One region of the Paenibacillus campi genome, then DNA from elsewhere that is predicted to be linked to it. Evidence: riboswitches for the same ligand, from Rfam matches in the RefSeq annotation. Region 1 holds a riboswitch; each other region holds the start of a gene.
The links. Region 1 has a riboswitch for thiamine pyrophosphate ahead of thiC (phosphomethylpyrimidine synthase ThiC). Riboswitches for the same ligand answer to the same signal wherever they lie in the genome.
Positions count from the first base shown of each region.

Region 1 (4,770 bases):
TGAGGATCAATGAAGTGAAAATAAAACTCCCTTTTGGATTGGAAGCCACTTGTATAAGTGCGTCGATTCATCCGAGAGGGAGTTTTTAGTATTTCATAATATTTTTATTTATTCGATCTAAATCAAATCCAATCTGAATCATCTGCTTACTCCTCATAATTTTGGATCATATTAGTCTCTTTAATTAATTGTTCAAGCGTATCATTAAAAGTTTTCATTTCGAAGCCGTATAGTCCTAATTCAAGCTTCGTAATGACGGTATTACCGTCAATATCTTCAAATTGATAGGCATGTATCTGGTTGAGATCAGCTGGGATATCTTGCTCGCTATAATTTAATTTTTTGAGCAGTTCGGTTTGATCGTTTCTTTGGGCGATCGTTAACAGATTGTTGATTTGTTGGGCAAGTGTATTGCTATGGGTGGTGATCCAGATTGATTTATCTTTGTTGATGAGCCGGAATAGGAAACGAGCTATTTTTAATTGCAATTCGGTGTGTAGATGTGCTTCAATTTCCTCGATAATCCATATATTGGGATTATTATCATATATATGTCCAAAATTTTTACATATAAATCCCATTGGTTTCGCATAATGCACTCCTTTTCAACCAAGCTATATCTATTAATATACCTTATTTACTAGGATACATAAAATGCTATCAAATGAACGCAAAAATTCACTTGATAGCATAATATAAATTAAACTTACATTATTCATCAGAGTAGCATTTTATTTTGAACGCTAATCATCAGGATGATTTCCTTTTTGTAAATACAGGTCATTCAAATATCACTACCGTAATTCCTTCACCCATACACCCCAGTCCCTTTCCGCGCCCGATAACTTTCCGCCATCTGCTCCATCCCCGCCTCAATCGCTTCCTCCGGTGCTACCCCATCCCGTTCTGCTAACTCGCGGATATCTTGCGTAATCTTCATACTGCAAAATTTCGGCCCACACATCGAGCAGAAGTGCGCAGATTTGGCGCCTTCCGCAGGCAATGTTTCATCATGGTAGCTGATCGCCCGTTCAGGATCGAGCGACAGATGGAATTGATCGCGCCAGCGGAATTCGAAGCGGGCGCGGGATAATGCGTCATCTCGATAACGGGCGCGTGGATGACCTTTGGCGAGATCAGCGGCGTGGGCGGCGATTTTGTAGGTGATAACGCCTTCTTTGACATCATCGCGATTCGGCAAGCCGAGATGTTCCTTCGGTGTCACATAACAGAGCATGGCGGTACCCATCGAACCGATCATCGCCGCACCGATCGCGCTCGTAATATGATCATAACCTGGTGCGATATCGGTCGTCAGCGGACCGAGTGTATAAAATGGCGCTTCCTTGCACACATCCAATTGCCGATCCATATTTTCCTGAATCAGATGCATCGGCACATGACCAGGGCCTTCGACCATCACTTGTATATCATGCTGCCAGGCAATTTGCGTCAGCTCCCCTAGCGTGTCCAGCTCGGCAAATTGGGCTTCGTCATTCGCATCTGCAATCGAGCCTGGACGCAGTCCATCTCCTAGCGAAAAGCTAATATCGTACGCCTTCATAATTTCGCAAATATCCGCAAAATGCGTATACAAAAAGTTTTCTTGATGATGTGCCAAACACCATGCCGCCATAATCGATCCACCACGGCTAACGATGCCGGTGACGCGTTTAGCAGTAAGCGGAATATAACGCAGCAGCACACCGGCATGAATCGTAAAATAATCGACCCCTTGCTCTGCCTGCTCAATTAACGTATCTCGATACACTTCCCAGCTTAGTTCCTCGGCGCGCCCGCCAACCTTTTCCAGCGCCTGATAAATGGGCACCGTGCCAACAGGGACAGGGGAGTTGCGGATAATCCATTCGCGCGTCGTATGAATATTTTTGCCGGTCGATAAATCCATAATCGTATCGGCACCCCAGCGTGTTGCCCAAGTCATTTTTTCGACTTCTTGCTCGATCGAAGAAGCGACGGCTGAATTGCCGATATTGGCATTAATTTTCACATGAAAACGACGCCCGATAATCATCGGTTCCAGCTCCGGATGATTAATGTTGGCAGGGATGATCGCTCGTCCAGCTGCAACTTCAGCGCGTACGATATCCGGTTCCATCCCTTCGCGAATCGCGATAAACTCCATCTCCGGCGTAATGATGCCGCGCCGTGCATAATGGAGCTGAGTGACATTATATCCCGCTTTTGCTCGTAACGGTCGGCGTCCATGCTGGGGGAATGGCTCGGCACCTTGCAACTCGGCTTTATCCTGACTGGAAAAGCCGTTGTCTTCCGGTCGCGCCACACGTCCAGCTGTATGTTCGCAATCGCCGCGTTCGGCAATCCAGTTCGCTCGCAGTGCAGGCAAGCCCTGGCGAATATCGATGATCGCTTCCTCATCGGTGTATGCGCCGCTCGTATCGTACACACGCAGCGGTTCGTTCGCTGTTTCCACGCCGCGTAACTCGGTTGGCGAAAGGGCAATTTCGCGCTCAGGCACTTGAATGTCAGGACGCGAGCCTGTCGTATACACTTTACGGCTGCCTGGTAATGGGTTCGTCAAAATCGTCATTTTCAAAATCCTCCTGCAGTATTATGGATAACATCCATCGGAGACTGCGAGGTAGAGGAGCACGAGAGGACAGACGTCATTTGGGTAGGTTATGTAAGCTGGGCGATTTGTCGTTTCCGCATAATGGTCGCACACCGCAGACAGCAAAAAGCCGCCTCCGGCGTACGGAAGCGGCAAATACGACCACAGGCAAACAAAGCCGGTCATCATTGCACCACTTTCCTACGCTGGCATGACCCAGATCAGGTTCAAAGGGACCAAAGCAAAGCTTTATCTCAGCCCATACGGGCGCCCCCAGTGGATGTCTCGTTACACACTATACGTCGTTGAGGTGTGTTCTGTCAACTTTTGCCAAACTATACGGTTCGTATCGTATTATAGGAAGCAAATCATGGCTATTGTGTTGGTTGGTCATAGCTTACCTGGCATGAATTGGAAAATAGCAGAAATTAGTTGGGAGAGATCAGATGAGCCAGCAGTATAATCCTTTATCCGTATGCCAAAAACGTTAGTTTGATCGTCATTAACTTTCTAATTCTCATCATTGTCAATGCTGGTATCCGTATACCTTCATCAGCTAGGTAAAACGATGGGCTTATGCATATATACCGAGCTTAGCTCAAATGATGAATAAAGTTGAAGTAATAAAGGACATGCCCTGTTGCCAGCAGCATGTCCTTATTGTAAGTCGAGTATGGAACTGTTTGCTTATGGAAGTGCCGTTACTTGTCAGAACTTGCCCCTCATCATCACTCCGTAATATATGCCGCCAGCAAACGCGCCGTATTAATTACCGCATCGCTATGTGTACGTTCCATCGCATGGGAGGCATGTACGCCAGGTCCAATTAATGCCGCCCGGATATTGTTGCCAGCGGACAATGCTGCCGAAGCGTCGGAACCGTAATGTGGATACACATCAAGCACGAACGGAATTTGCTCCCGTTTAGCTAGTTCGGCAAGCTTACCAGTCATTGCATAATCATACGGGCCAGAGCTGTCTTTGACACAGATCGATACATCGGTTTCTGTACATGACAGATCGTCACCGATACAGCCCATATCAACGGCGATCATCTCATCGATATCGTGCGGAATATGAGCGGCACCGTGACCGACTTCCTCATAGTTAGAAATGAGCAGCTTCACCGTATATATAGGCTTCCAGCCGTATGTATGCGCCGATTCTAGCAAACCGAACAGTGCCGCTACACTTGCTTTATCATCCAGATGGCGGGATTTGACATACCCGCTTGGCGTAATGACCGAACGCGCATCAAAGGCGATATAATCGCCAACTGCGATGCCAAGCTGTTCCACGTCTTCTTTGGACGATACCATTTCATCTAGACGAACTTCCATATTTTCTTCTTCACGCTTCAATTCATAGGCATCATCATACACATGCACCGACGGTTTAGTCGTCAAAATCGTACCGGTATATACGCGTCCATCCCGTGTATGAATGGTGCAGTATTCATTTTCGATACTGTTCATCATAAAACCACCAACTTTGGTCAGGCGAATCGTGCCTTCCGGCTTGATCGCACGTACCATCGCGCCGAGTGTATCGACATGTGCACTTAGCGCAATCGTGCGTGCTGAGTCTTGACCTGCTAACGTTAATACGAGTCCACCTTTACGATTCAATTCTACCGTTACGCCAAGCGTCAGCGCTTCTTGTTGCAGGCGGTCGATCAGATGGTGGGTATAACCGGTCGGGCTGGGCGTTTCCAATAGCTCTTTGAGCAGGGATAAAGTATAATCGCGATTGATCGAAATAGTCATGATGTTCTCCTTTGCAAACCGTAAAATAAATAAAACACAATGTAACCAACATACCAGTTTTAATGATCGTTATCCAGTAAAAATCCACCTGAAGCACCGTTGTTGCCGATGCTCCAGGTGGATAGGGGGTGATCGATCATCATACTGCGAATCGATGATCGATCGTAAAGCTTAATTAAAGCTTGCGATCGGAAAATGAAGAAGCGGCTGCCTCCTCATCACGATCATACATTTTGTCAAATTCAACATTGCCGACTGGGCCGCTATCCGCTACTGGCGCTGCGCTAAGCTGGGCAATTTGCGCTTCCAGTTGCTTGATTTTGCGCTGTAAAAAGTACTGACGATAAATGCCATAAAAGCCAACGATCAGTCCACCTGCCAGCGTACAGCCCAAAATGAGCAAAATAAGCG
Region 1 is NZ_JAXSQZ010000001.1:681,170-685,939, forward strand. Features, by position in the region: gene U1I11_RS02640 (AAA family ATPase) at 147-599, opposite strand; gene thiC (phosphomethylpyrimidine synthase ThiC) at 809-2,572, opposite strand; TPP riboswitch at 2,775-2,878, opposite strand; gene U1I11_RS02650 (M42 family metallopeptidase) at 3,322-4,359, opposite strand; gene U1I11_RS02655 (LapA family protein) at 4,535-4,770, opposite strand, start outside.

Region 2 (4,770 bases), on a different contig from region 1:
GGATAGACAGCTCAACGGTGTCACTTCAAACATAAACTTTTCCCTGTCTAGCTTTCATTTGCTGCACTATATGCTAAAAATAATCCTTGTACCCATCCATTATACGAGCCTTGCCAGCGCTGTAGCTGCCGCCGCTGGGTCGCTCTGTCCAGCGATGGAGGAGATGACCGCAACTCCATCCGCACCTGACTCCACAACAGCGGCGGCATTGGACGTATCAATTCCGCCAATGCCGACAAGCGGCAGCGTCATTCCAGCATGGCGCAGCTGTTCGATAACCGCCGTGCCACGCACTGGTTCCGCATCCGCTTTGGAGCGAGTCGGATAAATCGGCCCGATGCCCAAATAATCGGCTCCCGCCGCAATCGCACAGCTCGCTTCGGTCAGAGAATGCGCGGAAACGCCGACAATTTTATCGGTTCCAAGCTGCTCACGAATGAGTGAGGCAGGCAGATCACTTTGCCCGACATGGATACCGTCGGCTTGCAGCGATAACGCCAGTTCCAGATCATCATTCACGATAAACGGAATGCTATGTTGACGGCAAATGTTTTGCAAACGCCGGGCGAGTTCCGCTGCCGCTTGACCGGTGCGTGCGCCGTCGCCTTTTTCCCGATATTGAAACATCGTAATTCCGCCAGCGATCGCCTGCCGTAACACCTGTTCCGGTGCTGCTGTACAGTTGATGCTGCCCATCACCAAATACAATTTTAGCTGCTGACGCATCCAGTAGTGACGTGCTGCTGTACCTGCTGTCGGCATACTCGCTAAACTCGTATCGTCATGCACGTCTGCTCCATTATGTTTATTCATGATCTGATCGCCCCCCGCAATCGATAGGCAAAATGATTCGTTGGCCCATGCACCGAGCCGATTCCAAGCCCATCCTCAATCGCAGCATGCACAAATGCTTTAGCCGTTTGCACCGCTGTCAACACATCGCTGCCTTTCGCCAGCTCAGCGGTAATGGCTGCCGAATATGTACAGCCTGTTCCATGTGTATGCGGTGTATCGATGCGCCGTCCTTCCACATAATGAACATGTTGTCCGTCATACAGCACATCGATCGCTTGCGCCGTTGTCAGATCATGACCACCTTTGACTACGACCGCCCGTGCGCCCATATCGACCAGTTGAACAGCTGCCTGCTCGCGTTCAGCTAGCGTACGGATACGGCTACCGATTAGCAGCTCCGCTTCCGGCACATTGGGCGTAACTACCGCCGCCAGCGGTAACAGCTCGGCAATAAGCGCCTGCACCGCCTGCTGTTGCAGCAATACCGAACCACCTTTAGCGACCATAACCGGATCGATGACGAGTGTGTGCCATTTATACGTGCGCACCGCTGCGGCAACTTCACGAATAATGTCGGCGCTAAATAACATGCCCGTTTTGACGGCTACCGGGTTAAGATCGTTACCGATAGAATGCAACTGCTGCCCAATGCCTGCTAGCTCTACCGGATAGACGCCTTGCACACCTGCCGTATTTTGCGCGGTGACTGCTGTAATTACAGACATACCGTATACGCCCAACTCTTGAAATGTTTTCAAATCAGCTTGTATGCCAGCACCGCCTCCACTATCCGAACCGGCAATCGTTAACGCTTGCGAGATGTTCATTATCGTTCACTCCTTTGCTCTAATGTTGTGCCGACTGTGCTCGGTAATGTTTTCCAATCTCGTTATGCTCATCTTTTCATCGGCGGAAATGATCGTGTTTTAAGTATAATGAGCGACATGTATAACCGACTGTCATGAAAAGCAACCGCATTGAATTGCCTGTAAAACAATTTGAACACATCCGCTGATGAATGGGATTGACCGTGCAGCTAATGGATCGTTTGCGTCATAAATGGATCGTTGTAAACTTTCGCTTCGAGCAGATCATCTTCGCGCAGTTCCGCTCTTTACTTCGTTTCGTGAGCCGGATACAGATGATGCTGAATGCGGCTGTTGCCGTCCACCTGTTCTGGCGTAATCGTCGATAAGCGATTCAAAAAGGCGTTTTGAAAGCTACCTGTCCCTTGCCCGCCTGCATCGATCGCCGCCAGCTCGGCAGCTAGACCATAATAAGCTACCGCTTCGGTCACCGCTTCTAAGCGCTGTTGTGCCCGTGGCGTTACCGCTGCAAAAGCAGCCACGACCGAGCTGAGCAGACAGCCTGCTCCAGTTACTTGGGTTAACAGCGCATGTCCATTACCGACCGTATTCACCTGCACACCATCGGTAATGATATCTTGCTGCCCGGTAATGACGACGATACAGCCAAGCTTTTGGGCTGCACGCACTGCCAGCTCTGTACGATCGCCAGCTCCTCCACCTGCATCGACGCCTTTAATTTGCCACTGTTCACCGATCACATGCGCCACTTCAGCTACATTGCCGCGCAATATATCCACGTTTACTGCTGCGATAATCTCGTGCGCGGATGTGGTACGATACACCGTTGCCCCCGCACCGACCGGATCAAACACGACCGGCACCCCTGCCGCATTGGCGGCTTGCCCTGCCAGCTTGATCGATTGCACCGTATATGGATCAAGTGTGCCCATATTGAGCATGACTGCACCTGCCATCGCCGCCACGTCCGCCACTTCTTCGTGCGCATACGCCATAAAAGGCGACGCGCCCAATGCAAGTAACCCATTGGCGGTAAAATTAGTCACGACCACATTCGTAATATTGTGCACGAGCGGATTGATGCTACGTACATGCTGCAAAAATGACATCTCCATTCCCTCCCTCAATTCATACGCAAACGCGCCCAGTACAACAAAAAAACCCACCGATCTCCCGTAAACAAGAGAAAAGTGGGTCGTATCCGTTCGCTATCGCTGCGACAGTACGATCGACTGCCACATAAGCTTGAATGAATAGTTGTCTTCCACTTCCCTCCGCTGGTATGATCCAGATCAGGTTCCAAGGGTCCGGAATACACTTCCGTCTCAGCCGTTAAGGCTCCCCTAGTGAAATTGCTACCGCGCTATACAGCCTTTGCCGTATTGCCGGGTCATTATGAATCGTTACTTCATCAATCCAAACTATACATTGATGAACGTATACAATAGCCGTTGTCTGCTAAAGCTTAATCGTACGCATGTAGACATAGCATCATCCAACATTATTGCACATCTGTTTCATTACCATACCACGCACACTACAGTTTGGCAAAATATACTCGATCGATGATGCACATTATACCCTAAGCTAGTAAGCTGTCTCAAATATCTCAAATAAAAATTACGTTTGCATGTACGTAAACACGTTTGTGCGCAAGCAATAATAACATAAATTCAGGTACGTGTATGTGCTGATCGCTTATGCATGAACAGGTTTACACATATTCAAAGCCGACTTTTATAAAGATAGGATTACAGCGAGTCAGCGATCAGATCATCCAGTGCTGCCATTGCGTTTGCGCTGCTTTACGCTCCGACAGCCACTCGGATGTATGCTCTAACAGTTCATGGCGATGTGGACCGGAGGAATACGTATGATCCGCTTGGAAAATAATTTCTTTATCGCAACGCCCTTCCGTACGCGTCCAAAACTCCTTTTGATACAAAAAGGCATAATCGACCGGAATGACATCATCGCCCGTACCGTGAATCACTAGCACATCTCCCTGAAAACGGCGCGCCTCCTGAAACGGCTGAAAATGACCGAGTGACTCAAAATATTCCGGCGCAAAGCTATAGCCAAGATAATCCGCTTCCCCTTCCAGCACCGCCTGATCGTACGTTTCTCTACCGACGATTTTGACGATATCATTAAACGGATGACCGACCGGCGACCATAACACGAGATGATTTACACGGCGATCACGAACTGCGGTCAAAATCGCTACCGCCCCGCCCAGACTATGCCCAAGCAAAGTTACCCGTGTCGGATCGATATCATTGCAGTTCATCACATAATCCAAAATAGTCCGCGTCTGTTCCACCATCGATTCCAGCCCTTGCTGTCCGTATTCGCCTGTACTTTCGCCACAGCCTGTATAATCGAAACGAACAACCATATAACCTTCGCCAGCCAGCTTGCGAGCGCTTTGGACGAATAAACGATCCGTACCGATCCGGTTGCCGATGAAGCCGTGACAGATCACGATCAACGGAGTTCGTCCTTTCCCTTTGCCTTCCGGCTTATGGTCGGCAACCGGATAATGAATGCTGGCAGCCAGATCGACCTCATGATGACGAATTGTAATATTGCGTTCCATCGTGAACTCCTCCTTAAAAAGCGATATTTCTGTGCAATGTATACTTTATTTGTAACGCCTATTTTAAAATTAAATAATTCCGATAAGATTAGTAAGTATTATAATGATCTTATATTATCACTGCGCCAGATCAATTGTCAATGTGCTCAAAGTGTGTCAAAATAGAGATTTCCGATCGATGTGCAGCAGCACGATCTGCTTGTCTTCCAGCACCTATAATCCGTTATTAGTTAGACGGTTATCGAAGTCATTCAGAGCTGGGTAATAGCGAATATAAACATAGTGTCGACCGGAGTACAGGCATGTCGCTTGATGTCCATGCCATTCATTGATACTCATACTACCGATACCAATATGAAAGGGGAATATGGCGATGAGCACCGTACGTCATCTGGTACGAGATATTAACAGTATTCGTGACCAGCTTAACCAGGAAAATCTTAACTATTACGATGATGTGATCGTGCATGTGCGCGATGCACGCATTGAGCGCCAGTCCGGGGAAGAATTATTGTTTGAAATGGGCCAACACCTGCTGGAAGCGCAAAA
Region 2 is NZ_JAXSQZ010000005.1:85,216-89,985, reverse strand. Features, by position in the region: gene thiE (thiamine phosphate synthase) at 100-762, opposite strand; gene thiD (bifunctional hydroxymethylpyrimidine kinase/phosphomethylpyrimidine kinase) at 810-1,622, opposite strand; gene thiM (hydroxyethylthiazole kinase) at 1,910-2,731, opposite strand; TPP riboswitch at 2,875-2,977, opposite strand; gene U1I11_RS13555 (alpha/beta hydrolase) at 3,391-4,221, opposite strand; gene U1I11_RS13550 (DUF1129 family protein) at 4,595-4,770, shown strand, end outside.
Region 2: linked by a shared signal. The riboswitch ahead of thiM (hydroxyethylthiazole kinase) and the one ahead of thiC (phosphomethylpyrimidine synthase ThiC) in region 1 are both predicted to bind thiamine pyrophosphate.

Region 3 (4,770 bases), on a different contig from region 1:
TTGCCAAATGTTTTGCGCAGTTGTCGCAGCTCCAAAAAAGGCGCGTCCAGTGGCGGGAGATCGGATACAACCAGATTAGTGAAACCGCTGTTTGATACTGGGGACGGATGAGCGGTGGAGCGATTGGGATCGTTCATGTCATTGTCCTCCTTGTGCGCTATGATTCGTTCGTTGCCAGCGAATGCACCAATGCTCCAGCAGCACGATCAGCGAAAACATAATTAGACTAAGTGCGATCACGATTAAAATCGCCACAAACATACGGTCGGTGCGAAAGGCGGATTGCTGCAATATCATATAATACCCAAGTCCTCGATCACTGCTAATCCATTCTGCAATAATTGCGCCCATAATGCTGTAGGTCGCTGCAATACGTAGCCCGGAAAAGACAGCCGGCAAACTGTACGGCAATTCCAGCTTCCAAAAGATTTGTCGGCGTGTCGCCCCGATCATCTCCATATAATTGAGCATCGTCCGATCTGTACTAGCAAGCCCACCGAGCGCTGCGACCGTAATCGGGAAAAAGCAGACGAGTACAATGACGATCAGCTTGGACATGATGCCAAAGCCGAACCAGATAATGAGCAGCGGCCCGAGCGCGATGACCGGAATATTTTGACTCAAAATAAGCAGCGGATACAGTGCCCGCCGTAAAAATGGCACGATATGCAGTATGCCTGCCACGACTAAGCCGATTAACACCCCGATGCCAAAACCTTCCAACGTCAATTGTAATGTTGCCCATGTATGCCCAAGCAAGCGATCATAGCTGCTGCTCGCTTCGATCACGATTCGTGCCGGGCTGGGGAGAATCCAGTCCTCGATCCGAAACAGCGATGTCGCCGCCTGCCAGATGAGCAGGAACAAAACGACCGCCCCTAAGGGCGGCCATATGCCTTTCCACCAGTCACGTATGGACATTAGCGATATTTCTCGGTCAAGCCGTCCATGCTAATGCCGTCCGGACTGTGCGCAATTTTGATCTGTGAAATGATGCTAGGGCTGCCCTTCTCCACAAGCGCCTCATGCATCTGCCGAACGATCTCAAGCAGCTCTGACAGCTCGCCTTCCATCGTCGTTTCGAGCGGATGAACTTCATATTTCACACCGGACGATTGAATGACTGCAATGGCAGCATCTACATAATCGTAGGCATGCTCACCCGGCTGTGTTTTGGGGATCACTTGAATGCTAAGCAGTGTGTTAGCCATGTGTACGACCTCCTTGAATGATAGTCAGCGAATGATAGTTATCAGTACATTAATGCTTGTATGCATAGTGTAGGCGGGAAAGCATCCTCCACTTCGGTACGGAATAAGGAATGAACTCCCAGCTCGCACTAGAATTTACGAACGAACGAGCAGAGTGGGTTGCTACAATTAAATTACTTCTAAATTACTTACTCCCCTGCGCAGCAGGCAGAAACTCATTCGTAAACGCTTTGCTAGCATCGAGCGGTTTTTCCAGCAGTTTCTGTTTGTACATCCAGTCGGCATAACCTGTCCAAACTTGTTCTTTTTGCAATCCCCACTGGGATGCATCATCTTGATAGCGTGGCGACAGCCATTCCTGGCTCGCTTGCACCAGTTTGGGATCGAGATCAGGCACCGCTTTGGTCAAGATGTCGGCAGCTTTGTCGGGATTGGCGATCGCGTATTCATAACCTTTGGCAGTCGCGCTCATAAACGCTTTCACCAACTCCGGGTTTTGTTGAATTTGCTGCTCATTGGTGACGATTACCGGTGTGTAATAGTCGAGGCTTGGCGAGTAATCTTTGACGTACAGCATATCGAGCGGTTCGCCGCGCAGCTTCGCTTCGATACCAGTCCAACCGTAATAAATCCAGGCGAAATCAATCCCTTTTTTGACGGCGGTAAAATAGTCTGCATCCCCGATATTAACGCTTTTCACTTTGCTCACATCGCCGCCATCGGTATCCATAATCGACTTCATGACCGCTTCTTCTATCGGAGAGCCCCATGCGCCATACGCTTTGCCTTCCATATCTTTGGGCGTTTTGATACCGCGATCGACCGGTGCGGCAAAACCGGACGTATTATGCTGAATGACCGCTGCGATCGAGACGAGCGGTACGCCTTGTACACGCGCTTGCGTAACGCTCTCCTGGTAGCTAATGCCAAACGGTACTTTGCCTGACGCTACAAGCGTATCCGCGCCGCCCTGACCCGGCTGGATTATGTCTACATTCAGACCGGCATCCCGGTAATATCCCATTTGCTGGGCGACATACAGACCGGTATGGTTCGTATTGGGCGTCCAATCTAGTACGACCTGTACATTTTTAAGCGCTGGTGTTGTGTTGCCGTTAGCGGCGGTGGAAGATGTGGTCGTATCTTTTTGAGCGCATGCTGTCATGACGAGTAGTGCGGCTGCCATGAGCAGCATGCCAAGCGTCGTTCCGATTTTTCTCATTTCTGTTATTTCTCCCTTCGTCCTAACCCCATTTGTCAGTCAACGATCTGTATAAATGAAAAAAGCGCCCCGGATCGGGACGACATAGGTTCATATATGAGCTTACATACATGGCATGTGCTGCTTCCTACGCTGGCATTATCCAGATCAGGTCATAAGGGTCTGTATTCATTCAATACACTCTCAGCCGGCTTCCTCCAGCTCCCCACACGTTATGCGCTTTTTCTAGGTGTAATTATAGACGAGCTGGCATCTACTGTCCAGCAGGCGAGCAGGACGAGTGAGCGGTTCAGCTTGGAACAGAGCGGGTATGTAACGAATGGAGACATAATATCCCATTTTGATTTGAACTGCGAAAGGAGCTTGATCATGAGTACAGCAACTACAGAACAAGCAATCATCAAAGCCCTGTCGAACAATCCGTTTTGCTCATTTGGCACAGTGGAGAACAATAAGCCGCGTGTCCGTTATATGGCAGTATACAATGATGGATTACAAATTCATCTTGCCACGGACCGCAAAACACATAAAGTAGAAGAATTGGAACAAAACCCGAATTGCTATTTGCTGCTTGGCTACGAAAAAGGCGGCAATGAAGAAGTCGTACAGATCGAAGCGACCTGCAAAGTGTCCAGTGACAGTGAGCTGAAGCAACGCGTCTGGAAAGACGAGTTCAAAAAGTGGCTGGATGGCCCGGATGATCCGGATTATGTCGTGCTCGATATTACACCGCAATCGATCGAATATATCGATCAAGACGGCAATCGTCAAACATGGGCAGGTTAAGCCAAGTCATTGACCAGGCAGTCATCCGACAAAATCAGCGTGATCTGATACACTATAAGCGAACCTACGGCATCGTTGCCAGGGTTCGCTTTTTGCTTTATTTGACCGGGTTTGCGCCGGAATGCACGTTTATTCGTTATCGAATTTTGTAATATTACGGGATGAAAAGTGAATGCGCAAAACGGATTTTTTGTCAGTTTTTGCTTCCATTATCAGGATAAAATAGGGACTGAAGGAACTTGAAACAAGTTGTGCAATTAAGGTATAACGAATATAAAGCTACAAATTTTAGTTATTAAGCATGTGGCTCGTCATGATTGTATAGCGCAAAGAGCACATGACTATTTTTTATAGCAGGACATCGCAGCGGTGCGGGATGGAGCAATCCTACCGGCATAGGCGATGCCGTTGCCATACGGAGTTTTGTCCATAGCTGAAGCTGTTTCGCTTGCCAGCGTAGCCTATGGATGCCGGAAGGGTTAATCGACGGGAGGTGGTTTCCTTTGGATCTGCAAAAGATGGAGCAACAAATCGAGCAGGAGCGCCGGATATTGAATCAGATGGCTGCCGAGCATGGCATTTGCGACCACCGCGTAATCGATCAGTCTGAGCAACTGGATCGAATTATGGATTCCTATCTGCATCATAAACAGCGTAAAAACAAAAAATTGTCGCCTAATCTTGGCGAAGACTGTTTCTCTTAAGCGCTCATGTTAGCAGCGAGATCAATATACAGGCGTCCGATCGGCAGCTTGCCGGATAGGGCGCTTTTTTGTGTTTGGTAGCTTGGCTTATTCTCATTTATAGTATGCTGCCTATTTTAAAAAAAGGAATCGAAGCGGCTTAAATTTTCAAATGAATGATGTTTAACGTACAGTTAGTGCGTACATGTGCAAGATGAGCGAATATTCAGCTAACATCCTTAAAAAGTGCCTGCTTGCCATTGCCCGATTGTGTTAGCGGGGATATGGTTTATAGGCGAAAACAAGTTTATTGCCAGCAGCAGCGTCCATACAGCATACTGTGAATCATTCATTTGAATGCAGAAAGGACGATACGCATGACGAACGATCACGATCTCATCCTATCGATGTCACCGGATAAGCAATTTTTGATACAGCAAGCGATGCAGGAGTTAGACGCTCGTTATGATGCTAAGACAGCGCTAATCTGGGGCGAGCACGGTTTGCACGATACACGGGAAAGCGCCCATTATGCGCTCGGATTGCTGCTGCGCGGCGGTGCGGACGAGTGTAAGGTAGCGAGCGAAATGATCGGACAGGTGCTGAATATGCAGTTTCGACAGCCAGGTGAACTGTATGATGGCACATTCAACACAGCGCTGGAACGTCCGTTGCCGCCAGCGGGCTATACCGCATGGGGCAGCTTTTCGCCTGGATTTGCTTATGCCGGTTCAGATGCGCTGGATGAAGTGTATCGACGTTTTGCACAATATAGCGGGCTGACCGATAATGAGGAGTTGGCACAACGGTTTCGGCAGGCGACCGATGAAGTGTTTCCGCGCGTATGGGAAAGCTTTGATCCGAATTG
Region 3 is NZ_JAXSQZ010000006.1:9,036-13,805, reverse strand. Features, by position in the region: gene U1I11_RS14785 (ABC transporter ATP-binding protein) at 1-137, opposite strand, end outside; gene U1I11_RS14780 (ABC transporter permease) at 139-921, opposite strand; gene U1I11_RS14775 (MTH1187 family thiamine-binding protein) at 921-1,211, opposite strand; gene U1I11_RS14770 (ABC transporter substrate-binding protein) at 1,396-2,376, opposite strand; TPP riboswitch at 2,541-2,650, opposite strand; gene U1I11_RS14765 (pyridoxamine 5'-phosphate oxidase family protein) at 2,803-3,219, shown strand; gene U1I11_RS14760 (aspartyl-phosphate phosphatase Spo0E family protein) at 3,723-3,923, shown strand; gene U1I11_RS14755 (hypothetical protein) at 4,280-4,770, shown strand, end outside.
Region 3: linked by a shared signal. The riboswitch ahead of U1I11_RS14770 (ABC transporter substrate-binding protein) and the one ahead of thiC (phosphomethylpyrimidine synthase ThiC) in region 1 are both predicted to bind thiamine pyrophosphate.